3 regions of the Stenotrophomonas sp. YJH_SMC_69 genome follow, and region 1 is predicted to be linked to each of the others. Evidence: predicted binding sites of a transcription regulator. Region 1 holds the regulator's gene; each other region holds the start of a gene.
What was found. Region 1 encodes FliA, which starts transcription of late flagellar genes. Its sites were predicted from a motif close to TAAAGTTTNNCNNNCNNNGGCCGATAA; they were not measured.
Positions count from the first base shown of each region.

Region 2: AC5P8F_RS14245 (methyl-accepting chemotaxis protein) is a predicted target of FliA. The motif match lies at 3,147-3,173, and genes of this name have one in related genera.
Region 3: AC5P8F_RS01675 (GGDEF domain-containing protein) is a predicted target of FliA. The motif match lies at 2,312-2,338, and genes of this name have one in related genera.

Region 1 covers NZ_JCAFTS010000018.1:22,387-30,291, forward strand. Annotated here, with positions in the region: gene flhB (flagellar biosynthesis protein FlhB) at 92-1,222, shown strand; gene flhA (flagellar biosynthesis protein FlhA) at 1,267-3,327, shown strand; gene flhF (flagellar biosynthesis GTPase FlhF) at 3,473-5,089, shown strand; gene AC5P8F_RS20185 (MinD/ParA family ATP-binding protein) at 5,076-5,963, shown strand; gene AC5P8F_RS20190 (RNA polymerase sigma factor FliA) at 5,960-6,706, shown strand; gene cheY (chemotaxis response regulator CheY) at 6,764-7,156, shown strand; gene AC5P8F_RS20200 (protein phosphatase CheZ) at 7,156-7,761, shown strand; gene AC5P8F_RS20205 (chemotaxis protein CheA) at 7,764-7,905, shown strand, end outside.
Region 2 covers NZ_JCAFTS010000007.1:211,717-219,621, forward strand. Annotated here, with positions in the region: gene clpS (ATP-dependent Clp protease adapter ClpS) at 1-184, opposite strand, end outside; gene AC5P8F_RS14225 (hypothetical protein) at 297-770, shown strand; gene AC5P8F_RS14230 (NUDIX hydrolase) at 772-1,233, shown strand; gene mnmA (tRNA 2-thiouridine(34) synthase MnmA) at 1,230-2,372, shown strand; gene hflD (high frequency lysogenization protein HflD) at 2,369-2,983, shown strand; gene AC5P8F_RS14245 (methyl-accepting chemotaxis protein) at 3,202-4,392, shown strand; gene AC5P8F_RS14250 (hypothetical protein) at 4,491-4,706, shown strand; gene AC5P8F_RS14255 (hypothetical protein) at 4,774-5,280, shown strand; gene AC5P8F_RS14260 (bifunctional diguanylate cyclase/phosphodiesterase) at 5,405-7,905, opposite strand, start outside.
Region 3 covers NZ_JCAFTS010000001.1:342,388-350,292, reverse strand. Annotated here, with positions in the region: gene AC5P8F_RS01680 (TonB-dependent siderophore receptor) at 1-2,084, opposite strand, end outside; gene AC5P8F_RS01675 (GGDEF domain-containing protein) at 2,371-3,786, shown strand; gene AC5P8F_RS01670 (MFS transporter) at 3,882-5,084, opposite strand; gene AC5P8F_RS01665 (winged helix-turn-helix transcriptional regulator) at 5,174-5,665, shown strand; gene AC5P8F_RS01660 (metallophosphoesterase) at 5,697-6,824, shown strand; gene AC5P8F_RS01655 (response regulator) at 6,958-7,641, shown strand; gene AC5P8F_RS01650 (sensor histidine kinase) at 7,638-7,905, shown strand, end outside.

The DNA.
Region 1 (7,905 bases):
TCGGCTCTACAGAACGGGCCGTCGGTAGATCCACGCCAGGCGTGGAACGGTTCTTGCACGCACCCCGGCACCCCCTGCCGCAGTGCCCGTGATGTCCGAGAACGAATCCGCCGGCGAAAAGACCGAACAACCCACCGAAAAACGCCTGCGCGACGCCCGTGAACAGGGCAACCTGCCGCGCTCGCGCGAACTTGGCACCGCCGCCGTGTTCGGCGCCGGCGTGCTGGCGGTGATGGCCATGAGCGGCTCGATCGGCCGTGGCGCCACGGCCTGGATGAAGCACGCGCTCAGCCCCGAACAGAGCCTGCGGCAGAACCCGAAGGAACTGTTCGGCCACTTCGGCGACCTGCTGCTGCAGTTCATGCTGGTGATCGCACCGCTGGTGCTGGTCTGCCTGCTGGCCAGCTTCGTCGCCCCGCTGGTGATGGGCGGCCTGCGCTGGTCGCAGAAGGCGTTGCTGCCCGACATCAACCGCATGAACCCGATGAGCGGGCTCAAGCGCCTGTATGGCCCGGAGGCGATTGCCGAATTCACCAAATCGCTGCTGCGCGTGGCCTTCGTCGGCGTCGCCGCCGGGCTGGTGGTCTGGACCGGCTTCGACACCCTGCGCGGGCTGATCCACCACCCGCTGGAAACCGCCATCACCGATGGCCTGGGCTTCACCCTGCGCCTGCTGCTGGCCACCGCCGGCGCGATGCTGGTGCTGGCCGCCATCGATGCGCCGTACCAGCGCTGGAACTGGATGCGCAAGCTGAAGATGACCCGCGAGGAACTGCGCCGGGAAATGAAGGAAAGCGAGGGCAGCCCCGAGGTGAAGGGCCGCATCCGCCAGCTGCAGCAGCAGATGGCCAACCGCCGGATGATGGAGGCGGTGCCCACTGCCGACGTGGTGGTGGTCAACCCCACCCACTACGCGGTGGCCCTGAAGTACGAGGGCGGCGCCATGAATGCCCCCACCGTGGTCGCGCTGGGCGTGGACGAAACCGCCCTGCGCATCCGTGAAGTGGCCGACGGCAACAAGGTGGCGATCGTCTCCGCCCCGCCTTTGGCACGCGCCTTGTATCGGGAAGGCCAACTCGGAAAGGAAATCCCCGTGAGACTGTATTCGGCCGTCGCCCAGGTCCTGTCCTACGTCTACCAGCTGCGCGCCTGGCGCACTGGCCCGATGCCGGACGCCCCGCACATCCAGGTGGATGAATTCGGCAAGGGAGGCCGCCCGTGAGCGCCCAGCCCTCCGCCGGTTTCAACACCCGCCGCGCCCTGGAAATGATCCGCCAGGGCCTTGGCGCGCCGCTGATCGTGCTGGCCCTGCTGGCCATGGTCGTGGTGCCGCTGGCCGCGCCGGTGCTCGATGCGCTGTTCACCTTCAACATCGCCATCTCGCTGATGGTGCTGCTGGCGGTGGTCTACGTGAAGCGCCCGCTGGACTTCACCATCTTCCCGATCGTGCTGCTGATCACCACCATGCTGCGGCTGGCGCTGAACGTGGCCTCCACCCGCGTGATCCTGCTGAACGGCCAGAACGGCCATGATGCCGCGGGCAAGGTCATCGCCGCCTTCGGCGAATTCGTGATCGGCGGCAACTATGCGGTCGGCATCGTGGTGTTCGCGATCCTGACCATCATCAATTTCGTGGTCATTACCAAGGGTGCGGGCCGCGTTTCGGAAGTGACCGCGCGCTTCATCCTGGACGCGATGCCCGGCAAGCAGATGGCGATCGACGCCGACCTCAACGCCGGTTTGCTGACGCGTGAAGAAGCCAAGCTGCGCCGCGAGGAAGTGCGTGAGGAAGCCGACTTCTACGGTGCGATGGACGGCGCCAGCAAGTTCATCCGCGGCGATGCCATTGCCGGCATCCTGATCCTGTTCATCAACATGCTCGGCGGCCTGGCCGTGGGCGTGCTGCAGCATGGCATGCCGTTCGGCGAAGCCGCCGCCACCTACACCCTGCTGTCGATCGGTGACGGCCTGGTAGCGCAGCTGCCGGCCCTGCTGGTCTCCAGCGCCGTGGCCATGCTGGTTACCCGCGCCTCGCGCTCGCAGGACATGGCCCAGGCCATGACCGGCCAGGTGTTCGGCCAGTACCGTGCGCTGGCGATCACCGCCGGCATCATCGGCGTGGTCGGCCTGGTGCCGGGCATGCCCAACGTCGCTTTCCTGACGCTGGCCGCGATCCTCGGCTTCATCGCCTGGAAGCTGTACCGCAAGGGCAAGGCGCCGGCTGCCGATGCGGCAGGCGGTGGCACCGATGCCGCCGCACTCAACGCACTCGGCCGCCCGGCCGCACCGGCACCGACTGCCGAACTGAGCTGGGACGAACTGCGCCCGGTCGATCCGCTGGGCCTGGAGGTCGGCTACCGGCTGATCCCGCTGGTGGACAGCAACCAGGGCGGCGAACTGATGGCGCGCATCAAGGGCGTGCGCCGCAAGCTGACCCAGGATGTCGGCTTCCTGATCCCGTCGGTGCACATCCGCGACAACCTGGAACTGCCGGCCAACGGCTACCGCGTGCTGGTGCACGGCGTGCCGGTGGCCACCGCCGAGATCCACCCCGACCGCGAGCTGGCGCTGGACCCGGGCAGCGCGCTCGGCGCGCTGGAAGGCATCGCCGGCAAGGACCCCGCATTCGGCCTGGACGCCACCTGGATCCAGCCGCACCAGCGCGCCCAGGCCGAAACGCTGGGCTACACCGTGGTCGATCCGGCCACCGTGGTCGCCACCCATCTGTCGCACCTGATCCGTGAGCACGCGCCGGAACTGCTCGGCCACGAAGAAGTGCAGCACCTGCTGGCCAACCTGGCCAAGAGCGCGCCCAAGCTCGTCGAAGATCTGACGCCGAAGGCGTTGCCGCTGTCGGCGGTGGTGCGCGTGCTGCAGAACCTGCTGGTCGAGCGCATTCCGATCCGCCAGCTGCGCAAGATCGCGGAGGCACTGGTCGAACATGCGCCCAGCAGCCAGGACCCGGCCGTGCTGACCGCCGCTGTTCGCACCGCACTGGGCCGCTTCATCGTGCAGGAGATCGCCGGAATGTCGGCGGAGCTGCCGGTATTCACCCTCAACCCGCAATTGGAACGTGTCTTGCAGGAGTCCACGCAGGGCAACGGCGCCGCGCTGGAACCCGGACTCGCTGAGCGACTGCACCAGAGCCTGGCCGAATGTGTCAGCAAGCAGGAAGCCCGCAACGAGCCCGCGGTCGTGCTGGTACCTGGCCCGGTGCGCGCCGCGCTGGCCCGCCTGGTCCGCCACAGCGTTCCGTCGCTGTCGGTCCTGGCCTACAGCGAGGTGCCGGAGGACAAGCGCCTGAAGCTGGTCGGAACGATCAGCTGACGCCGCCCTGCGATGCGCCAGAAAACAGACACCACTTTCGAACCAACGCAACAGACAGATACCAAGGGGAACCCGCACCGTGCAGACCACCGACCACCCGAGTTCTCCGACCGCCACCCCGCCGTCTTCGCCCCGTGACCACAGCATGAAAATCAAACGATTCGTCGCCGCCGACATGCGCTCGGCCATGAACCTGGTGCGCAAGGAACATGGTCCTGACGCCGTGATCCTGTCCAACCGCCGGATCGAGGAAGGCATCGAGATCGTCGCCGCCGCCAACTACGACGAGAGCGCCGTGCAGCGTGCACTGGAAGCCTCGCGCCGTGACGTCGCACCGCCGCCGGCACCCAAGCCGCGCACCGCCGCCGACGCGGTGATCGCCGCCGTCACCCGCCGCCGCAGCAGCACCTCGGCGCCGGAACCGGTCGCGGCCACCACCTCGGCAGTGGCCGCCCTCGCCCGCGCCGCCGTCGGTGCCACCGGCCGCACCCTGGACAGCGCCGACGAGATCGTGCCGACCCGGGGCAGCACCGGCTTCGCCGCCACCCTGGCCCGCGCCGCCGTCAACGAACCGGCACCGCCGGACCAGATCTTCGCCCCGTTCGCCGAGGCCATCGTTGCACCGGCCGCCACCGTGCCGGCCAACCGCGCGCGCTTCCAGATCGACCCGCCGCACGAGGCGCATCACGAAAGCGTGGCCCCGGCCGTGCTGCCGCCGCCGCTGCCGACCGCTGCCGTGATCGACGCGCAGCCCGGGATCGCCGCCAGCGAACCGGCAGCGGTCGAAGCCGCTATCGAGGCCAGCCCGGCCCCCATGCTGGCCCCGGCACCGACGCTGACCGTGGTTGCCCAGGACGACGCCGAGATCCGCCAGCTGCGCCAGGAAGTGGCCGGCATGCGCCAGGTGATCGAGCGCGAGATGAACCGCTTCACCGATGAGCGCCTGCGTGGCAGCCCGGTGCGCGCCACCGCGCTGGACCTGATGGACGAGTACGGTTTCGACGCCGGGCTGGCCCGCGACGTGGCCATGCAGATCCCGCTGGAAACCGAAGCCCATCGTGGCCGCGGCCTGATGCTGGGGCTGATCTCGCGCAAGCTGCCGATCGCCCCGGTCGACCCGCTGGAAGAAGGCGGCGTGATCGCGCTGGTCGGCCCGACCGGCGCCGGCAAGACCACCACCATCGCCAAGCTGGCCTCGCGCTTCGCCGAGAAGCACGCCCCGCGTGACGTCGCCCTGGTCACCACCGACACCACCCGCATCGGCGCCCGTGAACAGCTGTATGGCTACGGCCGCCAGCTCGGCATCGCCGTGCACGAGGCCAACAGCGGCACCGACCTGGACCAGCTGCTGGAACGCCTGAAGGACTACAAGCTGGTGCTGATCGATACCGCCGGCCTGGGCCCGCGCGACCGTGCCCTGGCCGCCCAGCTGCAGTGGCTGCGCGCCGCGCGCCAGGTGCGCACCCTGCTGGTGCTGCCGGCCAACACCAGCTTCGGCGACATGGACGAGGTGGTGCGCCGCTTCGGTGCGGCCAACCTGCAGGGCCTGGTGCTGAGCAAGCTGGACGAGACCGGCCGCTTCGGCAACGCCCTGTCGGTGGCCGTGGACCACGCCCTGCCGATCACCTGGGTGACCGATGGCCAGGACGTCCCGGAGGACCTGCACCGGGCCAGTGCAGCCAATCTTGTACTTCGCCTTGAAGATTTGCGCCGAGCGGCCGATATGCCCTGCAACCCGGAGTTGAACCATGCCGTCGCGTGAGTACGCCAAGCTGACCAAGACCTTCCCGCTGTCGGCCACCCGCAGCGAGCCGCTCGGCCCTGTGCGCACCATCGCGGTGACCGGCGGCAAGGGCGGCGTGGGCAAGACGAATGTGTCCGCCAACCTGGCGGTGGCGCTGGCCGGCATGGGCAAGCGCACGCTGCTGCTGGACGCCGACCTGGGCCTGGCCAACATCGACGTGATCCTGGGCTTGAACCCCACCTTTACGCTGGCCGACCTGGTGGCCGGCCGCTGCTCGCTGGACGACGTCATCGTCGAAGGCCCGAACGGCGTGCTGGTGGTCCCGGCCGCTTCCGGCCGCCGGCACATGGCCGAGCTGGCCCCGGCCGAGCATGTCGGCCTGGTCAACGTGTTCTCCGAACTGGAACGCGAGCTGGACATCATGGTGGTCGATACCGCCGCCGGCATCACCGACGGCGTGCTGACCTTCTGCCAGGCCGCGCAGGACACCGTGGTGGTGGTCTGTGACGAACCGGCCTCGATCACCGACGCCTACGCACTGATCAAGGTGCTGTCGCGCGAGCGCGGCGTGGACCGCGTCCAGGTGGTGGCCAACATGGTGCGCGACCCGAACGAGGGCCGCGTGCTGTACGAGAAGCTGACCCGCGTCTGCGAGAAGTTCCTCGCCGATGTCTCGCTGAACTACCTGGGCTGCGTGCCGCAGGATGACTGGCTGCGCCTGTCGGTGCAGCGCCAGCAGCCGGTGGTGAAGGCCTATCCGTCCAGCCCGTCGGCGCTGGCGATCACCGAGATCGCACGCCGCACCGCGCGCTGGCAGGCACCGACCGAACCGCGCGGTGGCGTCGAGTTCTTCCTCGAACGCATCCTCAAGCAGCGTGGGGTGGCCGCATGAAAGGCGCAGCCCACCAGTACAGGGAAGTCCAGCGCTCGGCGGCCAACGAGGTCATCGCCCAGCATTCGGACCTGGTGCGACGCATCGCCCACCACCTGGCCGCGCGCCTGCCGGCCAGCGTCGAAGTCGATGATCTGATCCAGGCCGGCATGATGGGCCTGATCGAAGCCTCGCGCAGCTACGACGCCGACCAGGGCGCCTCGTTCGAGACCTATGCCTCGATCCGCATCCGCGGCTCGATGATCGACGAGATCCGCCGTGGCGACTGGGTGCCGCGCTCGGTGCACCGCCGTGCACGCGACGCCGCCGCCACCATCCGCCGCCTGGAACAGAGCACGGGCCGTGCCGCCAGCGCCACCGAAGTGGCCGCCGCGATGGAGATGCCGCTGCCGGAATACCTGCGCCTGATGGAAGACGCCGCACGTGGCCAGGTGCTGAGCCTGGAGTCGCGCATCGAAGACCAGGGCGAACTGGATACCGTCGCCCAGGGCGGCCCGACTCCACAACAGGTGCTGGAGCGCGGCGAGTTCGGCCGTGAGCTGGGCAAGGCCATCGGCCACCTGCCCGAGCGCGAACAGCTGGTGCTCTCGCTGTACTACGAGCAGGAGCTGAACCTGAAGGAGATCGGCGCGGTGCTCGGCGTGAGCGAGTCGCGGGTCTGCCAGATCCATGGCCAGGCCGTGCTGCGCCTGCGCGGCCGCCTGAAGATTTTCGAGGCCGTCGACGCCGGCCTGGAAGAATGAACATCCCCGAGGCGACTGCCCCCGGCCGCCCGGAATGAACAACAAAGGAACTCTGCTTTGAACAAGAACATGCGCATCCTCATCGTCGACGACTTCTCGACCATGCGTCGAATCGTCAAGAACCTGCTGGGCGATCTGGGCTTCACCAACACCGCCGAAGCCGAGGACGGGCATGCCGCGCTGTCGCTGCTGCAGAGCCAGCCCTTCGATTTCGTCGTCACCGACTGGAACATGCCGGTGATGACCGGCATCGAACTGCTCAAGGCGATCCGTGCCGACGCCAAGCTGAAGACCCTGCCCGTGCTGATGGTCACCGCCGAAGCCAAGCGCGAGCAGATCATCGAAGCGGCCCAGAACGGCGTGAACGGCTACATCATCAAGCCGTTCACCGCGCAGACGCTGGAAGAGAAGCTGGGCAAGATCTTCGAACGCCTGGCGGCCAGCGCCTGATGGATACCACGGTCGACAAGAACGCCCTCGCCCTGCGCCTGCAGGAAGCCCTGGATGCCCTGGAGTCCGGTGACGAAGCCGCCTGGCGGCAACGCATCGACGGACTGGTCGCGCTGCGCACGCAGCCGATGATGAGCGGCCTCTCGCGGCTGGCCCGCGAGCTGGGGCAGGCCCTGGGCGAACTGCCGACCGTGCCCAGCGAGGCCGGCGAACTGGACGATGCGTGCGCACGCCTGGACCACGTGGTGGCGATGACCGAACAGGCCACCCACCGCACCCTGGACCTGGCCGAGGAATGCCGCAGCCTGACCGAGCAGCTGCGCGCCGAAGGCCTGCAGCCAGGCCAGGACGCGCAGCTGGAGCGCATCCGCCACAACCTGACCGAGATCGCCCTGACCCAGAGCTACCAGGACCTGACCGGGCAGATCATCCGTCGCGTGGTCGGCATCGTCCGCCGCGTGCATGAAGGCTTCGGCGCGCTCGGCCTGCCGCCGGAACAGCATCGCACCGACCCGGAACTGGCCGGGCCGGCACTGAAGGGACTGGACCGCCACGCGGTCTCGCAGAACGACGCCGACGACCTGTTGTCGGATCTGGGGCTGTAAGCATGAGCGCGGTATCCGACGACATCACTGCCGATTTCATCATCGAGGCACAGGAAATCCTGGATCGCCTCGGCGAACAGCTGGTGTCGCTGGAGCAGGCACCGCAGGACACCGAACAGCTCAACGCGGTGTTCCGGGGCTACC
Region 2 (7,905 bases), on a different contig from region 1:
GCGTGGCCTTGTCCAGGTCCATGCTGAAGAACTGCTGCAGTACATCCACCACGAAATCCATCGGGGTGTAGTCGTCGTTGAGCAGCATCACCTGGTAGAACGGCGGCGGCGCCACTTCCGGGCGCGCGGGCTCCACGGCAACGCCGTGCTCGTGATGGGAATCGGGGGAGGACTCATGGGGCATCCATCCATTATAGAGGTTGCACCGCGCCTGCGTCGGCCCGCCGCAGATTGGACGGCACGCACGCCCAACGTCACAATTGCAGCTTCTTTCAACACTGCTTCACAGGATCTTCATGAAAAGGACCCTTCTGCCCGCCCTGCTGATCACCCTGGCCGCTGCCGGTGCTGCCACCGCCGCGCCCCAGGCCGACAAGTCCGTGGCCCGCCACCTGGACAAGCTGGGTTACACCTACGAGGTCGACGAGGATGGCGACTACCGCATGGTCTTCGACGTCGAGGGTGACCGCACCCAGATGGTCTACGTGCGCTCGGCGGTGGAAGACTTCGGCAGCCACAACATCCGCGAGATCTGGTCGCCGGCCTACAGCGCCAAGACCAAGCAGTTCCCGGTGGCCGTGGCCAACCGCCTGCTGGAAGATTCGCAGGACGCCAAGATGGGCGGCTGGGTAAAGCAGGACACCACTGCCATGTTCGTGGTGAAGATCGACGCCGATGCCACCGCCGACCAGCTCAGCGACGCCATCGATGCGGCCATCCGCACCGCCGACGCGATGGAGCTGGAACTGACCAAGAAGGACGAGTTCTGAGTTGAACGCCACGCCGGACCCGCGCTGGGCACCGCACGCCACCGTTGCCACCGTGGTGATCGACGGCGGCCGCGTGCTGCTGGTCGAGGAGACCATTGACGGCCGCCAGGTGCTGAACCAGCCGGCGGGCCACCTCGAGCCGGGCGAAAGCCTGGCCGAGGCCGCCCTGCGCGAGACCCGCGAGGAAACCGGCTGGACGGTGCAGCTGACCCACTTCATTGGCTGCTACCAGTGGACTGCCGGCGACGGCACGGCCTTCCTGCGCTTCTGCTACGCGGCGCGCCCGGTTTCGCACGATCCGGCGCAGCCGCTGGACACCGGCGTCGACCGCGCGCTGTGGCTGACCCCGGCCGAGCTGCAGGCCGCCGGCGAGCGCCAGCGCAGCCCGCTGGTGTGGCAGGTGGTGGCGGATTACCTGGGTGGCCAGCGCCACCCGCTTTCGCTGGTCCGGGAGGTCGCATGAGCACTCCGCGTGTGATGGTGGGCGTCTCCGGCGGCGTCGATTCCTCGGTCGCCGCCTGGCGCCTGGTACAGCAGGGCGAGGCCGTGGCCGGCCTGTTCATGCAGAACTGGGCCGACGATGGCAGCGGTGATTGCCGTGCCGAGGATGACCGTCGCGACGCGGTGGCCGTGTGCGGCCTGCTGGGCATCCCGTTCCACTTCCGGGACTTCTCCAGCGAGTACTGGCAGGGCGTGTTCGAGCACTTCCTGGCCGAGTACGCGGCCGGCCGCACCCCGAACCCGGACGTGCTGTGCAACCGTGAAGTGAAGTTCAAGCATTTCCTGGACGCCGCCCGCGAGCTGGGCGCCGAGCGCATCGCCACCGGCCATTACGCACGGGTGGCCCAGCGCGGCCACCAGTGGCTGCTGCTGCGCGGCGCCGATCGATCCAAGGACCAGAGCTACTTCCTGCATCAACTGGGCCAGGAACAGCTGGCAGCCACCCTGTTCCCGATCGGCGACCTGGAAAAGAGCGACCTGCGCCGGATCGCGCGCGACGTCGGCCTGCCGACCCACGCCAAGAAGGACTCCACCGGCATCTGTTTCATCGGCGAGCGCGACTTCCGCGAATTCCTCGGCCGCTACCTGCCGGCCAAGCCCGGCCAGATCCTCGACCCGGCCGACGGCAGCGTGATTGCCGAACACCCGGGCGTGTTCTATTTCACCCTGGGCCAGCGCGAGGGTCTGAACATCGGCGGCGTGCGTGGCCGCCCGGCCGCGCCGTGGTACGTGGTTGGCAAGGATGTGGCCAGCAACGTGCTGTACGTGGACCAGGACCGCGACAGCAAGTGGATGCTGTCCGACCGCCTGCGTTCGGAAACCGCGCACTGGATCGCCGGCTCACCGCCGGCACGGCGCTTCGAATGCACCGCCCAGACCCGCTACCGCCAGCCCGACGAGCCGTGTACGGTCCAGGTGCTGGACGATGGCAGCGTGCTGGTCACCTTTGCGCGCCCGCAGCGTGCCGTTACCCCCGGTCAATCGCTGGTGCTGTATGACGGTGATGTGTGCCTGGGCGGCGCGGTGATCGCCGCCACCGATGCGCCGCTGGAACAACGCCTGCGCACCACCCCCTCCCCTTTTGAGGTAATCGCTGCATGAGTTTCACTGTCGACGACCGCGTCCTGGCCTTGGCCGGCATTGCCCAGGCCCTGCAGCAGGTGCGCCGCATCGCCGATACCGGCCATTCCGACGCCGCCGCCGTGCGCACCGCCGTGGACAGCGTGTTCCGCGTCGATGCGTCCTCGCCGCAGGCGGTGTTCGGTGACCGTCATGCACTGAAGTCCGGCCTGCGCCTGCTGCACAACTACTTCCGCAGCCAGGGCCAGGACCCGATCCTGCCCAAGCTGGCCCTGTCGGTGCTGCAGCTGGAGCGCCGCTTCGTGCAGGATGGGGCGACCGTGAACAAGGTCGCCTCGGGCATCGAGCGCGCCCAGCGCCAGGCCACCGAACTGGGCGACAGTGGCCACCCGGACGTACTGGCCAACCTGGGCGGCCTGTATGCCGACACCATCAGCCACCTGAAACCGCGGGTGATGGTGCAGGGCAACCCGCACTACCTGGGCCAGGCCGGCGTGGTGGCGGAGATCCGTGCCCTGCTGCTGGCCGCGGTGCGTTCGGCGGTGTTGTGGCGCCAGCTGGGCGGCAGCTACTGGGACTTCCTGTTCAGCCGCAAGGCGATGATCGAGGCCGTGGACCGCCTGCTGGCCTGAGGGTGTGGGGTCAGAGCCCTTTTCCATGGAAAAGGGATCCGACCCCGTTGCGCCTGCCCAAGGGGTCGGATCCCTTTCCGGCACGGAAAGGGCTCTGACCCCGAGGCCGCCAAGGTGCCGGAAAACCGGCGCATTCAGAATGCACTTCGAGGCACATCGACGTTAAAGAGAAAGGGGGTACGGCCGATACATCCTCCGTGCACCTCCCGAGAACGTCCATGTACTCACGCATTTTCATCCGTCTGGCCGCCCCCCTGGCTCTGACCCTGCTGCTCCCCTTCGCCATCGGTTTCGAATGGCCGGCCGCCCTGCGCTGGGCGATCCTGACCACGATGACGCTGAGCTGGCTCGGCTTTGCGTGGTGGACCACCCGCGCACAGGCACATCGTTCCCCCGAGCACGCCCGTGTCCTGCGCGAACAGGACCAGCTGCTGACCGAGCTGCGCAACTTCGTCGGCAACGAGATCGACGGTTCGCGTGGCGAAGTGGAACGCGCCCGTGACCTGATCCGCCAGGCCGTCTCCAGCCTGGGCGGCAGCTTCGATGCCATGAACCGCAAGTCGCGCCAGCAGAGCCAGGCCCTGTCGCGCATCGTCGACCGCGCCGGTGATGAAGGCAATGCCGGCCTCGACGTCGCCCGTTTCGCCCAGCACGCCAGCCATCGCATGGAACAGCTGGTGGAAGCGCTGGAACAGGTGAGCGGCCAGAGCAGCACCACCGTGCAGCACATCGACCAGATGGCGCAGCACCTGGATGGCATCTTCGCGCTGCTGGAAGACGTCAAGTCGATCGCCGACCAGACCAACCTTCTGGCGCTGAACGCGGCCATCGAAGCGGCGCGCGCCGGTGAAGCCGGTCGTGGCTTCGCCGTGGTCGCCGACGAAGTGCGCAACCTGTCCGAGCGCTCGACCACCTTCAACGAGCAGATCCGCAAGCTGGCGCACAGCTCCAAGGACGCCATCGCCAAGGTGCGCGAGACGGTTTCGCACATGGCCTCGCGCGATATGGACCGCTCCCGCGAAGCCCGCCAGGAAGCAGCAGCGATGCTCGACAACGTCGCGCAGATCAACGCCTCGCTGGGCGACGGCATGCGCGAAGTGTCCGAGTGCGCCCGTGCGATCGATGGCAGCGTGGCCGAAGCCGTGCGTGCCCTGCAGTTCGAAGACATCGCCACCCAGGCGCTGGGCGGTGTGCACACCCACCTGGACCGCCTGACCGCGATCAACCGCGAAGCGGTGGCCCTGCAGGAACTGCTGCACCGCAATGGCGGCGTGTTCGACGAAGAGATCGCCAGCGCCCTGCAGCGCACCGGCAATCGCCTGCGCGAGCTGCGCAGCGAATGGGAACGCCCGCCGCACAAGCCCGTCGCCCAGCAGAGCATGGGCGCCGGCACCGTCGAGCTGTTCTGATCCTGATGTCCGCTGCCCTCGCCGGCAGCCCGCAAGGCCCCGGTTCGTCCGGGGCCTTTGCCTGTAACCTGCCATTGGATGCATCCTGTACGCGCACCATGACCCTGATCCGCGCCCTGCCCGCCCTCACCGACACCGAGCGCCCGCGCAACGCGAGCGTGCGTGAGCAGCTGCAGCGGCTGGAAGACGTGGCCCGCGAGGAACTGCTCGAACTGCAGCAGCTGGCCGATGCGCGCCCCGCCCCCTCCCGAGCCGACGATGAACTGCTGGGCATGGCATGGAACCTGGGCCTGGATGGCGAAGCCCTGAAGTAGATCCACGTCCTGCGTGGATGGGCCGTCCCGCATGGCATGATCCACCGGTCCCGTTCATGGAAGACCGATGGCCATCGCCCTGATCGCAGTGCTCCTCATCGAAGCCGTCCTTCTGATGGCCTGGGTGGCCGGCTATTTCAGCTGGGGCATCACCCTGTTCAACGAACGCATCGCGGCGTCACCGGCCATGCAGGCCCGGCTCTCGCTGGGCAGCCTGGAACGTGACCTGCTGCAGGACAGATGGCTGCAACTGGCCTTCCATGCGCTGCCCGATGGCAGCATGGCGTTCCGCGAGAGCTTCGCACCGAGCTTCGGCCTGCGCTACTTCCCGGTGATGCGTGGACGCATCGTTCTCAACGCGCGACGGCACGAGGTGCGGGTGATCGGCCTGTGCAGCTGGTTCGTGGCAATCCTGTCGCTGCTGCTGTTGCCACTGGTGGCGATGCGCCCGATGGTGGCACCGATGCTGCTGGTGCTGCCGCTGTTCCTGGCCAGCTATCTGGTCCAGAAGCGGCGCTATGCGGCCATCGTCGAGGCCCTGCGCATGCAGCTGAAGGCGGAGTTTCCCAGGTAGTTCCACGCCATGCGTGGATGATCGCGAGCGCCAGGGCATCCGTGCCGACCAACGGTCGGCACCCACCAGAGCTGGGCGCACCAGAGTCAGGCCACACCGCGCCGGCATCCGCCAGCGCAGACCCTCAGCGCACCAGCACCGCTTCGCCGCTGGCGTCGGTGCGCATTGGCGCCGGGCGCTGCTGGCGCAGCCACTGCGCCAGATCACGCGGGCTGAGCGGGCGCGAGTACAGGTAGCCCTGGATCTCGTCGCAGCCCTGGCGGCGCAGCATGTCTTCTTCCTGGTGGGTTTCCACGCCTTCGGCCACCACCTTCATGCCCAGCGCGTGGCCCAGGTGGACGATGGCCTGGGTGACTTCGGCCGTGCCCGAATCATGCAGCATGCCCTGCACGAAACTGCGGTCGATCTTCAGGCGCCCCACCGGGAAGCGATTGAGGTAATTGAGGTTGGAGAAGCCGGTGCCGAAGTCATCCACCGCCAGCGGCACGCCGTGCCGTTCCAGCACGTCGAAGCAATGGCGCAGGATGTCGGTATCACGGATCAGCGCCGACTCGGTCAGCTCCAGTTCCAGCCGTTGCGGCGGCCAGCCATGGGCATGGCAGATCTCGATCACGCGCTCGGCGAAGCCGCGATCACGCAGCTGCACCGCCGACACGTTGACCGCGATGCGATCAAAGTGCAGTCCGGCACGGTCCCAGGCGGTCGCCTGGCGGCAGGCCTCGTTCAGCACCCAGTCGCCGATGCGCACGATCTCGCCGCACTTTTCGGCAATGGGAATGAACTCGGCCGGGCTGCAGTAGCCGATGCCGGGGCGGTGCCAGCGCAACAGTGCCTCGATCGCCGGTGGCTCGCCGTGGTGGGCGTGCAGCAGCGGCTGGTAGGCCAGGCTGAACTCGTCGCGCTCGATCGCCCCATGCAGGGCATGCTCGACGTCCAGCCGGCGCTGGATGCGGGCCAGGGCGTCCTGGCTGTAGTACTGGTAGGTGTTGCGCCCGGCTTCCTTGGCCGCATACATCGCGGCGTCGGCCGCGCGCAGCAGTGAGTCGAAATCGGTCTGCGCATCGCCCAGCATCGCGATGCCGACGCTGGCGCCGACTTTCAACGTGGTCTCGCCACGGCGCAGCGGCTCAGCCAGCGAGGCAATCAGCTTGCGGGCGACATGACCGGCATCTTCCGGCTCGGCCAGGTCGCGCAGCACCACGATGAACTCATCGCCACTGAAGCGGCCGAACAGGTCGTTGTTGCGCAGGTTCTGGTGCAGGCGGGTGGCTGCGGCCTTCAGCAGCGCATCGCCGGTGGCGTGGCCGAAGCTGTCGTTGATGGTCTTGAAGCCGTCCAGGTCGATGAACAGCATGGCCAGCGAGGTTCCGCGGTCGCGTGCTTCCTCGATGGCTTCGGCGGTCTGTTCGCCGAGCAGTACGCGATTGGGCAGGCCGGTCAGCAGGTCGTAGTGGGCCAGCAGTTCGATGCGTTCGTTGGCTTCGCGCTCGCGGGTGATGTCACGGAACAGGACAACGAACCGCGGCGGCAGGCCGTCACGGCGGTCCAGTTCGATCAGCACCTGCACCCAGACGCGCAGGCCGGACTGGCGGTAGAAGCACAGGTCCAGCTGCTCGGGCAGGCCGCCGTTGGCGATACGGGCGAGCGCCGCCTCGAACGCGTTGCGCGAGTCCTCCGTGTACAGCGCCAGCGCCTGGTCGAGGGTGATCGGTTCCTTGCGCAGGCCATGGATGCGGTAGCACTCCTCGGTCCATTGCATGCTGCGGGTCTGCACTTCGATCTCGCAGCCGCCGATGCGGCCCAGCGCGGAGACCCGGTTCAGCAGTTCGGTGCGCCAGCGGATCAACGCATCGGTCTGGTGCTGTTCGGTGATGTTCTGTACCTGGCCGAGCAGGCGCTTGGGTTGCCCGTCCATGTCCAGCAGCGGCTGCATCCATAGCCGCAGGTGCTGCGAAGGCTCATGGCCGCGGGTCAGCTCCAGCTCGAGGTTGGCAGCGCGGCCATCGCGCCACAACCGCCGCCATGCCGCGCGCAGCGCGCCGCGGGAGCGTGGATGCAGCTGCTTCAGCCAGCGCCGCTGGCCCGGAACGGCGCCCTGCTCCAGTGCCAGAAGCGAACGCAGTTCCGGCGACCACCAGAAATGCCCGCTGTTGGGATCAAACGACCAGCTGCCCATGCTGGCGATGCGCTGGGCCTCGCTCAGGTGCAGCTGCTGTTCCTGCAGCAGCGATTCGAGCTGCTTCTGCTGCTCGATATCGGTATGCGTGCCGACCATGCGCAGGGGCTGGCCATCGGCGGTGCGAGCGACCACGCGGCCGCGATCGAGCACCCAACGCCACTGGCCATCGGCCTGGCGGAAACGGAACTGTGCGCTGTACTGCTCGCTGTGCCCGCGCAGGTGCTCGTCGAGCGCGGCGCGCACCTGGGCGATGTCCTCGCCGTGCACGCGAGACAGCAATTCAGTGGCGGTCTCGTCGCCCAGCGCCGGCGTGCGCGCCACCCGGTCACTGGGGATATCCCAGTCCCACAGGCTGTGGCCGGCGCTGTCCAGTGCCAGCTCCCAGCGCCCGCCCGCATCGACCGGCACCGGCTCGGGAATGCTCAGGGTGAACGCCAGCAGGTTGC
Region 3 (7,905 bases), on a different contig from region 1:
CCCCAGATGTTGTAGGCACCGCGGTCCTGCAGCGCGATCGAGGGATCGCAGCTGCCGGTGCAGCGCGGATCATTGTTGATGTTGGCGGTGGCCGGTTCCTGCTTGCCGTAGAACGTGCCGGTCAGCAGCACCGACAGCTTGTCGGTGGCCTGCCAGTCCAGCATCGTGTTGACGGTGTACTTCGGGATCACCGACAGCGGCTGGCCGGTGCTCTTGTTCTCGTTTTCCACCATGTAGGTGAAGTTGTTGCTCCATTTCAGGCGGTTGCCCTGCTCGCCCAGCAGCGGGATCACCAGGTTGCCTTCAAGCCCCTGCACGATCGCCTTGGGCGCGTTCTCCCAGCGGAAGATGCGGCCCTTGGAGTCGGCGGTCAGGCCAACCTGGGTGTAGCCGGCCTGGATCTTGTCCTTGTAGTCGTTGTGGAAGTAGGTCAACGAGGCCTGCCAGCCGCTCTGCGGTGCCCACTCGATGCCCAGTTCCTTGTTCAGGCTGGTTTCCGCCTTCAGGTCCGCGTTGCCGCGCATGTAGCAACCGGCACCCAGGCTCGGCAGTGCATTCGGGCAGCCGTTGCCACGGGTGTAGTACAGATAGTCCGGATTGGACTGGTACAGGTTCGGCGCCTTGAACGCGCGGGCGATGCCGCCCTTCACCACCCAGTCGCTGTTGATGCGGAACTGCGCATTGAGGCTGGGGCTGGTGTTGTTGCCGAACTGGCTGTGGTGGTCGAAGCGCAGGCCCGGGGTGACGATCCAGCGCTCACCCAGGTAGATGTTGTCTTCGACGAACACTGCGGTGGTCTGCGCGTCGGCCTTGCCCCGCGCGCGATCGGCCGACAGCCCCGGGATACCGCCGCCGCTGCTGCTGGACTGGCTCATCGAGTACGGGTCGGTCAGGCGGCTGTCCAGGTATTCAAAGCCCAGCGTCCAGATGTTCTCGGCGCTGCCCAGCGAGGTCGGGAAGCTCACTTCGCCATCCAGCTGGTAGTTGCGCAGGCGCGAGGTCGACCAGTCGGTGCCGTTGAAGCTGCCTTCCGGGCCACCGGCCAGGCCTTCATTGATGCGCGAGTTGTTGACCGCTTCCACCGCGGCGGTCACCCGCGAGGTCACGTCGCCCCAGCGGCCGCGATGGGTGATCGCGCCGGTGTTGCGGTACATGCGGTTGGTTTCCGCTTCGCCTTCGGCCAGCGCCGCCAGGTCAACGCCGGTCGAGGTACCGGTAGTGCTGACCGCGCGGTCACCGGCGTAGATGTTGCCCTGGCGGCTGGTGCCGGCTTCGAACTCCACCACCTGGTCGGTGGTGATGTCCCAGCGCAGCAACGCGTTGACGTCGCGGTTCTTGACACCCTCGCGGCCAGCCGGTGGCACCGCGTTCGGGTTGGTGGCGTACTGGCGGTTGAGGTCCAGTGAGTCGGCGTCGGTCTTGTTGAGGTTGCCGTACAGGCGGAACGACAGGGTGTCGGTCATCGGCCCGCTCAGCTGCAGGCCGACGCGCTCGCTGCCGCCTTCGGCGCTGTGCTCGGGCACCAGGCCATACAGGTCGACCGCTCCGGTCAGGTCGCCGGTCGGGCGCTTGGTGATGATGTTGACCACGCCGCCGGACGCACCGGAGCCATAGCGTGCCGCCGCAGGGCCGCGCAGCACTTCGATGCGCTCGATCATTTCCGCCGGCACCCAGTTGGTATCACCGCGGGTATTGCGCTCACCGCTACGGCCCATGCGCACGGCGTCACGCGCACCGATGCGCTTGCCGTCGACCAGGATCAGGGTGTTTTCCGGCCCCATGCCACGCAGGTCGATCTGGCGGTTGTTGCCGTACTGGCCCGAGGCGCTGTTGCCGGTGAGGTTGACGCCCGGCATGGTGCGCAACAGCTCGGCGATGTCGTTGGCCGGCGGGCGCTTGGCGATGTCCTCGGCGGTGATGGTCGAGGTACCCAGTGCCTGGCGGGCAATCTGCGAGGCGGTGACATGCACCGTGTCGATATCGGTGGCATCGGTTTCGGCCTGGGCGGTCAGGGCGCTTCCCGCCAGCAGGGCGGCAACGGCGAGCGCCAGCGGGCGCGGCGAAAGGACAACGGCAGGAGACATGATCTGGACCTTCTGGCAGGGCAACGGGGCCTCTGGCAAAGGGCTTGAGGCAACGACGAGGGGGAGGCGGAGCGTCGCTGCAGTCGCCTGCGGGCCGATCCGTGCGCGCATTCTCCCATCAATGCGAGTGATTCTCAAATGCGTTCACTCATTGCCGCCGCGGCGCCGACGTGCTTTGCGCGCCGTGCAACCCTGCATCGCGCATAAACTGACCGGCCAACCCGCCATCAACCGTGCGCCACCGCGGCCGATACCCGTGGTTTGCCGTACGCAGTCAGAGATCGACGTGGAACCACCCCAACTGGACGATGCCAGCCAACCGCTGGCCGAGGCCTGGCAGCACTGCCTGCAACAGGCCGGCCCTGCCGCCACCGCGCTGCTGCACGCCGCCGCCGCCGATGCCCCGCCGGCGCTGGCCCAACGCTTCTACGAGGTACTGCTGCAGGACGGGCGTGCACGCCGCTTCCTGTCCCACGATCAGGTCAAGCAGCGCCTGCAGCCGGCCATGCAGCGCTGGCTGGTGCAGTTGCTGACCACCAATGCCGACGGTATTGCCGGCGCCGTTGCCTCGCAGCGGGTGATCGGCGATGTGCATGCCCGGGTCGGTATTCCGGTCGACCTGGTCACCCGCGGCGCGCGCGTGCTCAAGCACGAACTGTTCGTGCGCCTGCACGACGACGCGCCCGACAGTGCCACTGCGTTCGCCGCCATCGACTGCCTCAGCGCGATCATGGACATCGCCATGGAAGGCATGACCCTGGCCTATACCAATGCACGCGAGCGCTCGACCCGCGCCGATGCTGCGTACCGGCTGTTCTCGCTGGTGCAGAACGTCGGCACCGAACGCGAACGCCAGCGCGCACTGCTGCTGGACTGGGAGAACGCCCTGCTCTACGCGCTCGCTGGCCACGTACAGGCCAGCGACAGCGCCAGCCTGGCCACTTCCGAGTTCGGCCTGTGGTTCACCCACAAGGGCATCCCCAGCTTCGGCGAGAGCAGCGAGACCCGGCAGGTCGGCCAGCTGATGGCCCGCATCGACAGCAACCTGCAGCGGGCGAGCAACGATGCCCCGGCACAACGACTGGCGGTGCTGCCGGCCATCCGCGAGGACCTGGCCGCCATCCGCACCCTGATGACGCTGCTGTTCGAGCGCATCGGCGAGCTGGATGCCGGCAGCGATGCGCTGACCAACCTGCTCAACCGCCGCTTCCTGCCTACCGTGCTGCGCCGGGAGATCGAGCTGGCCACGCGCAACCGCACGCCGTTCTCGCTGCTGCTGCTCGACCTGGATCACTTCAAGGCGATCAACGACGGCCACGGCCACGACGCCGGGGACCGCGCGCTGCAGCACGTCGCCGGCCTGCTCGGCCAGCTGACCCGCGGCAGTGACTACCTGTTCCGCTATGGCGGCGAGGAGTTCGTGGTGGTGCTGGTCGCGGCCAGCGAATCACAGGCCGCGGTGATCGCCGAAAGCCTGCGGCGGCAGATCGCGCAGTCACCGGTGGCATTGGCCAACGGCCAGGTACTGGCACTGACCGCCAGCATCGGCGTAGCCGGCCATGACGGCCACCCGGACTACGAGCGGCTGATGGCACGGGCCGATGCGGCGATGTACGAGGCCAAGCGCAGCGGCCGCAACCGCGTGGTAGTGGCCAGCGCGGACCTTGAGGAAGCACCGGGACGGCGTGCACTGCAGCGATGACGACAGGACAGGTAGAGTCGACCGCTGGTCGACTATCGCACGCAGCGCGGGATTTTTCGCACGCGGGGCGAAGAGCAGTCGACTGACAGTCGACTCTACCGACAGTCGACTCTACCGGTTCGCCCCCCAGCCGATGCATTGGACGCCACCACCCGCCATGCTGCCCACCACAGCAGCGCCAGTGCCGCGATGCCTGCACCCAGCAGGCACACCGCAGGCCAGCCATGCCGGGCCTGCATCCAGGGCCCGGCAGCCGCACCGGCACCACTGCCCACTGCATAGAACAGCATGTACAACGCCACCAGGCGTCCATGCTGTTCTGCCGGTGCACGCAGCAGCAGCGCCTGGTTCGATACGTGCAGTGCCTGCCCACCGAGGTCGAGCACGATCACGCCCAGCAGCAGCAACGACAGCGACTGCGGCAGGCCCAGCAGCGGCCACCACGCGGCCAGCATCAGCAGCAACGCGCCAAGACTGACCCGACCGGCGAAACCGCGGTCCATCCAGTGCCCGACCCGCGCCGCCATCAAGGCGCCCACTACGCCGGCCAGGCCCAGTGCGCCGATGGCCGCGGTGGACCACTGCAACGGCGGCGCCGACAGCGGCAGCGGCACCGCCGCCCAGAACACGTTGAGGCCAGCAAACAGCAGCAATGCCAGCGGCCCACGCTCGCGCAGCGCGCGGCCCCGGCGCAGCATGCCCAGCATCGAACCCAGCAGTTCGCGCCAGCGCGGTGGTACCGCCGGCACCGGCACCGCCGGCAGACGCCGCCACAGCAGCACGGCCAGGGCCGCCATCAGCGCTGCCGACAGCAGATAGACCGCCCGCCAGCCGACGGTGGCCGCGACCGCGCCCGATACAACGCGCGCCAGCAACAGGCCGATGAACACGCCGCCCTGCACCACGCCCACCAGGCGCCCGCGCTGCTCGGGCGGCGCAAGCGTGGCGGTATAGGCGATCAAGCCCTGGGTCAGCGCGGTGCCCAACAGCCCGGCCAGCAGCATGCCCGACAACAGCCAACCGGCCGTGCGTGCCGCTGCCAGCCACAGCAGGGCCAGCACCAGCGCGATCAACTGCATCCGCAGCAGGCGTCGCCGGTCACCGCGATCGGCGAGCGGCAGCAGGCCCAGCAATGCCAGCACACTGCCGGCCTGGGTTGCCGCCAACACTGCGCCCGCCACGGCACGGTCCAGTGCGAAGGCCTGTGCCAGCCGATCCAGCAGCGGTTGCGCGTAATAGACGTTGGCAACGCTGGCGCCGGCCGCGACCGCGAGCAGGGTCAGCAATGGGCGGGACATCGATGCGCTCATGATGTAGTTGCAATTTGAAACTTGATGCAGGCTATCGTCATTGGTTTTAAACTGCAACCACATACGGAGGCCACAGCATGCACGCCAACAGTCCCTGCCCCGTTGCCCGCAGCGCCGACCTGCTCGGTGATCGCTGGGCACTGCTGGTGATCCGCGATGCCTTCGACGGCGTCACGCGCTTTGGCGACTTCCAGCGCAGCCTCGGCGCGGCGCGCAACATCCTCAGCGATCGCCTGCGCAGGCTGGTCGAGGCCGGCATCCTGCAACTGCAACCGGCCTCCGATGGCTCGGCCTACCAGGAATACGTGCTCACCCACGCCGGCCAGGAACTGTTCCCGCTGCTGGTCGCGCTACGCCAGTGGGGAGAACGCCATCGCTTCAGCGCCGGTGAAGCCCATTCGCAGTTGATCGAATCCAGCACGCGGCGACCACTGCCCTACATGCGGCCACACGGGCGCGACGGTCAGCCGCTGCAGGCCGCCGCCACCCGCGTGCGCAAGCTCAAGGACGACCGGCGCGGCGCCTGGTCCGCCCATTCGCGCACACCACGATCCGGCCGCGCCGGTTAGCATCGGAGGTTTCCGCCGCCGGACGCCGCCGATGCCGCGCTATCGCCCTTTCCTGCTGACCGCCCTGCTGTTGCCGCTGCTGGCCTGCGCCACAGCAACCACGCAGGCCCGCGAGGTTGCCGCGCCCGCCGACCACGTGCAGGCCGATGGCCCCTATGTATTCCGCCAGGGCGACCAGCTGCAGGCCAAGTGGATCTGCGACGACAAGGTCGAGTCGCGCTCGCTGGCCATCAACACGACGGGCACCGATATCGCGCCGCGCTGTGGCTACGAACACACCGTGCACGTGGCCGCGCCGAATGCGGCCTCGGTCTCCGTGCTGCCGGCCGCGCCGCGCATCGTCGCGCTGTCGGACATCCATGGCCAGTACGGGCTGCTGGTGCGCCTGCTGCGTGCCCACCAGGTCATCGACGCGCAGGATCGCTGGGCCCTGGGCAAGGACACGCTGGTCATCGCTGGCGATGTATTCGACCGCGGCCCGCAGGTGACCGAGGCGTTCTGGCTGCTGTACGGCCTGCAGCAGCAGGCCGCCGCCGCCGGTGGCGCAGTGCACTTCGTGCTAGGCAACCACGAAACCATGGTGCTGTACGACGACCTGCGCTACATCAACCCGAAGTACCTGCGCAGCGCCCAGCTGCTGGGCCGCAGCTACCCGCAACTGTATGGCGCCGACTCGGTGATCGGGCAGTGGCTGCGCACCCGCCCGGTGCTGCTGAAGATCGGCGATACCCTGTTCCTGCATGGCGGCATCTCGCCCGAAGCGGTGCAGCTGGCGCTGGACCCGGCACGCACCAATGCGGCCTATCAGGCCTCTCTGGGCCTGCCCAAGGCCGAAGTGAAGGCCGACCCGGCCACCGCACCGCTGTATGACGGCAAGACCAGCCCGATCTGGTACCGCGGCTACTTCGATGGCCGCCTCGACACCGCGGGGGTACAGGCCGTGCTCGACCGCCTGCAGCTCACGCGCATCGTGGTTGGCCATACCTCGATGCCACACGTCAGCAGCTTCCACGGCGACCGCGTGATCGCCATCGACAGCAGCATCAAGAACGGCGAGAACGGCGAACTGCTGTTCATCGAGGATGGCAGGCTCAGCCGCGGCCTGCTGGACGGCTCACGGGTGCCGCTGGCACTGGGTGAGCCGGGCCTGCAGGACTGAATGGCGGGACAGCGCGACGGTGCCGGGAGGTGCCGGCGCGCTCCACCTTCACCCGGTTTGCGGCTACCCTCGGCAGCCGAGAGGCCCGCCCCGTCCACCCGCTGGGCCCGACCGTTACAGGAGCTCCCCGCGCATGCGCGTTCTGATTGCTGAAGACGACCCGGACATCGCCTCCGGCCTGTGCGCCTCGCTGCGCCGGCAGGGGCATGTGGTCGACCACGTCGACAACGGCGCGCACGCCGACGCCGCGCTGGGTTCGACCCAATACGCGCTGCTGGTGCTGGACCTGGGCCTGCCGCAGCTGGATGGCCGCGACGTGCTGCAGCGCCTGCGCCAGCGCGGCGATGGCCTGGCGGTACTGGTGGTGACCGCCCGCGACGGCCTGGCCGAACGCGTGCGCGTGCTCGACCTCGGTGCCGACGACTACCTGGTCAAGCCATTCGCACTGGACGAATTCGAAGCCCGCGTGCGCGCACAGCTGCGCCGCGTGACCAGCAATGGCAACCCGGACCTGCGCATCGGCCGCCTGCGCATCGATCTGGCCGGGCATCGGGTGTGGATCGACGACCAGTCGCTGGAACTGACCGCACGCGAGTTCGGCCTGCTGTCGGCACTGGCGGTACGCGCCGAGCGCATCGTCTCGCGCGCACAGCTGGTGGAGGCGCTGTGCGACTGGGGCCAGGACCTGACCGACAACGGCCTGGACATCGCCCTGCACCGCCTGCGCCGCAAGCTGCAGCCCGGCGGCATGGGCATCCGCACCGTGCGCGGACTGGGCTACATGCTGGAAGACGCGCAGGACGACAGCGCCCCGTGATCAGTGGCCCCCCCAGCCTGCGCCGGCGCCTGCTCGCCTTCCTGGCGTTGCCGATGCTGGGCCTGCTTACCTTCAATACGATCCTGGCCTATTACGTTGCGTTGGATTATTCCAACCGCATCCACGACCGTAACCTGATCGACGACACGCACTCGTTCGCGCAGATGCTGAGCACCATGCCGGTGACCAGCGACCTGTCTCCGCAGGCGCGCTTCCTGATCGAATACGAGCCCGACGGCCATCGCTATTTCAACGTGGACAGCA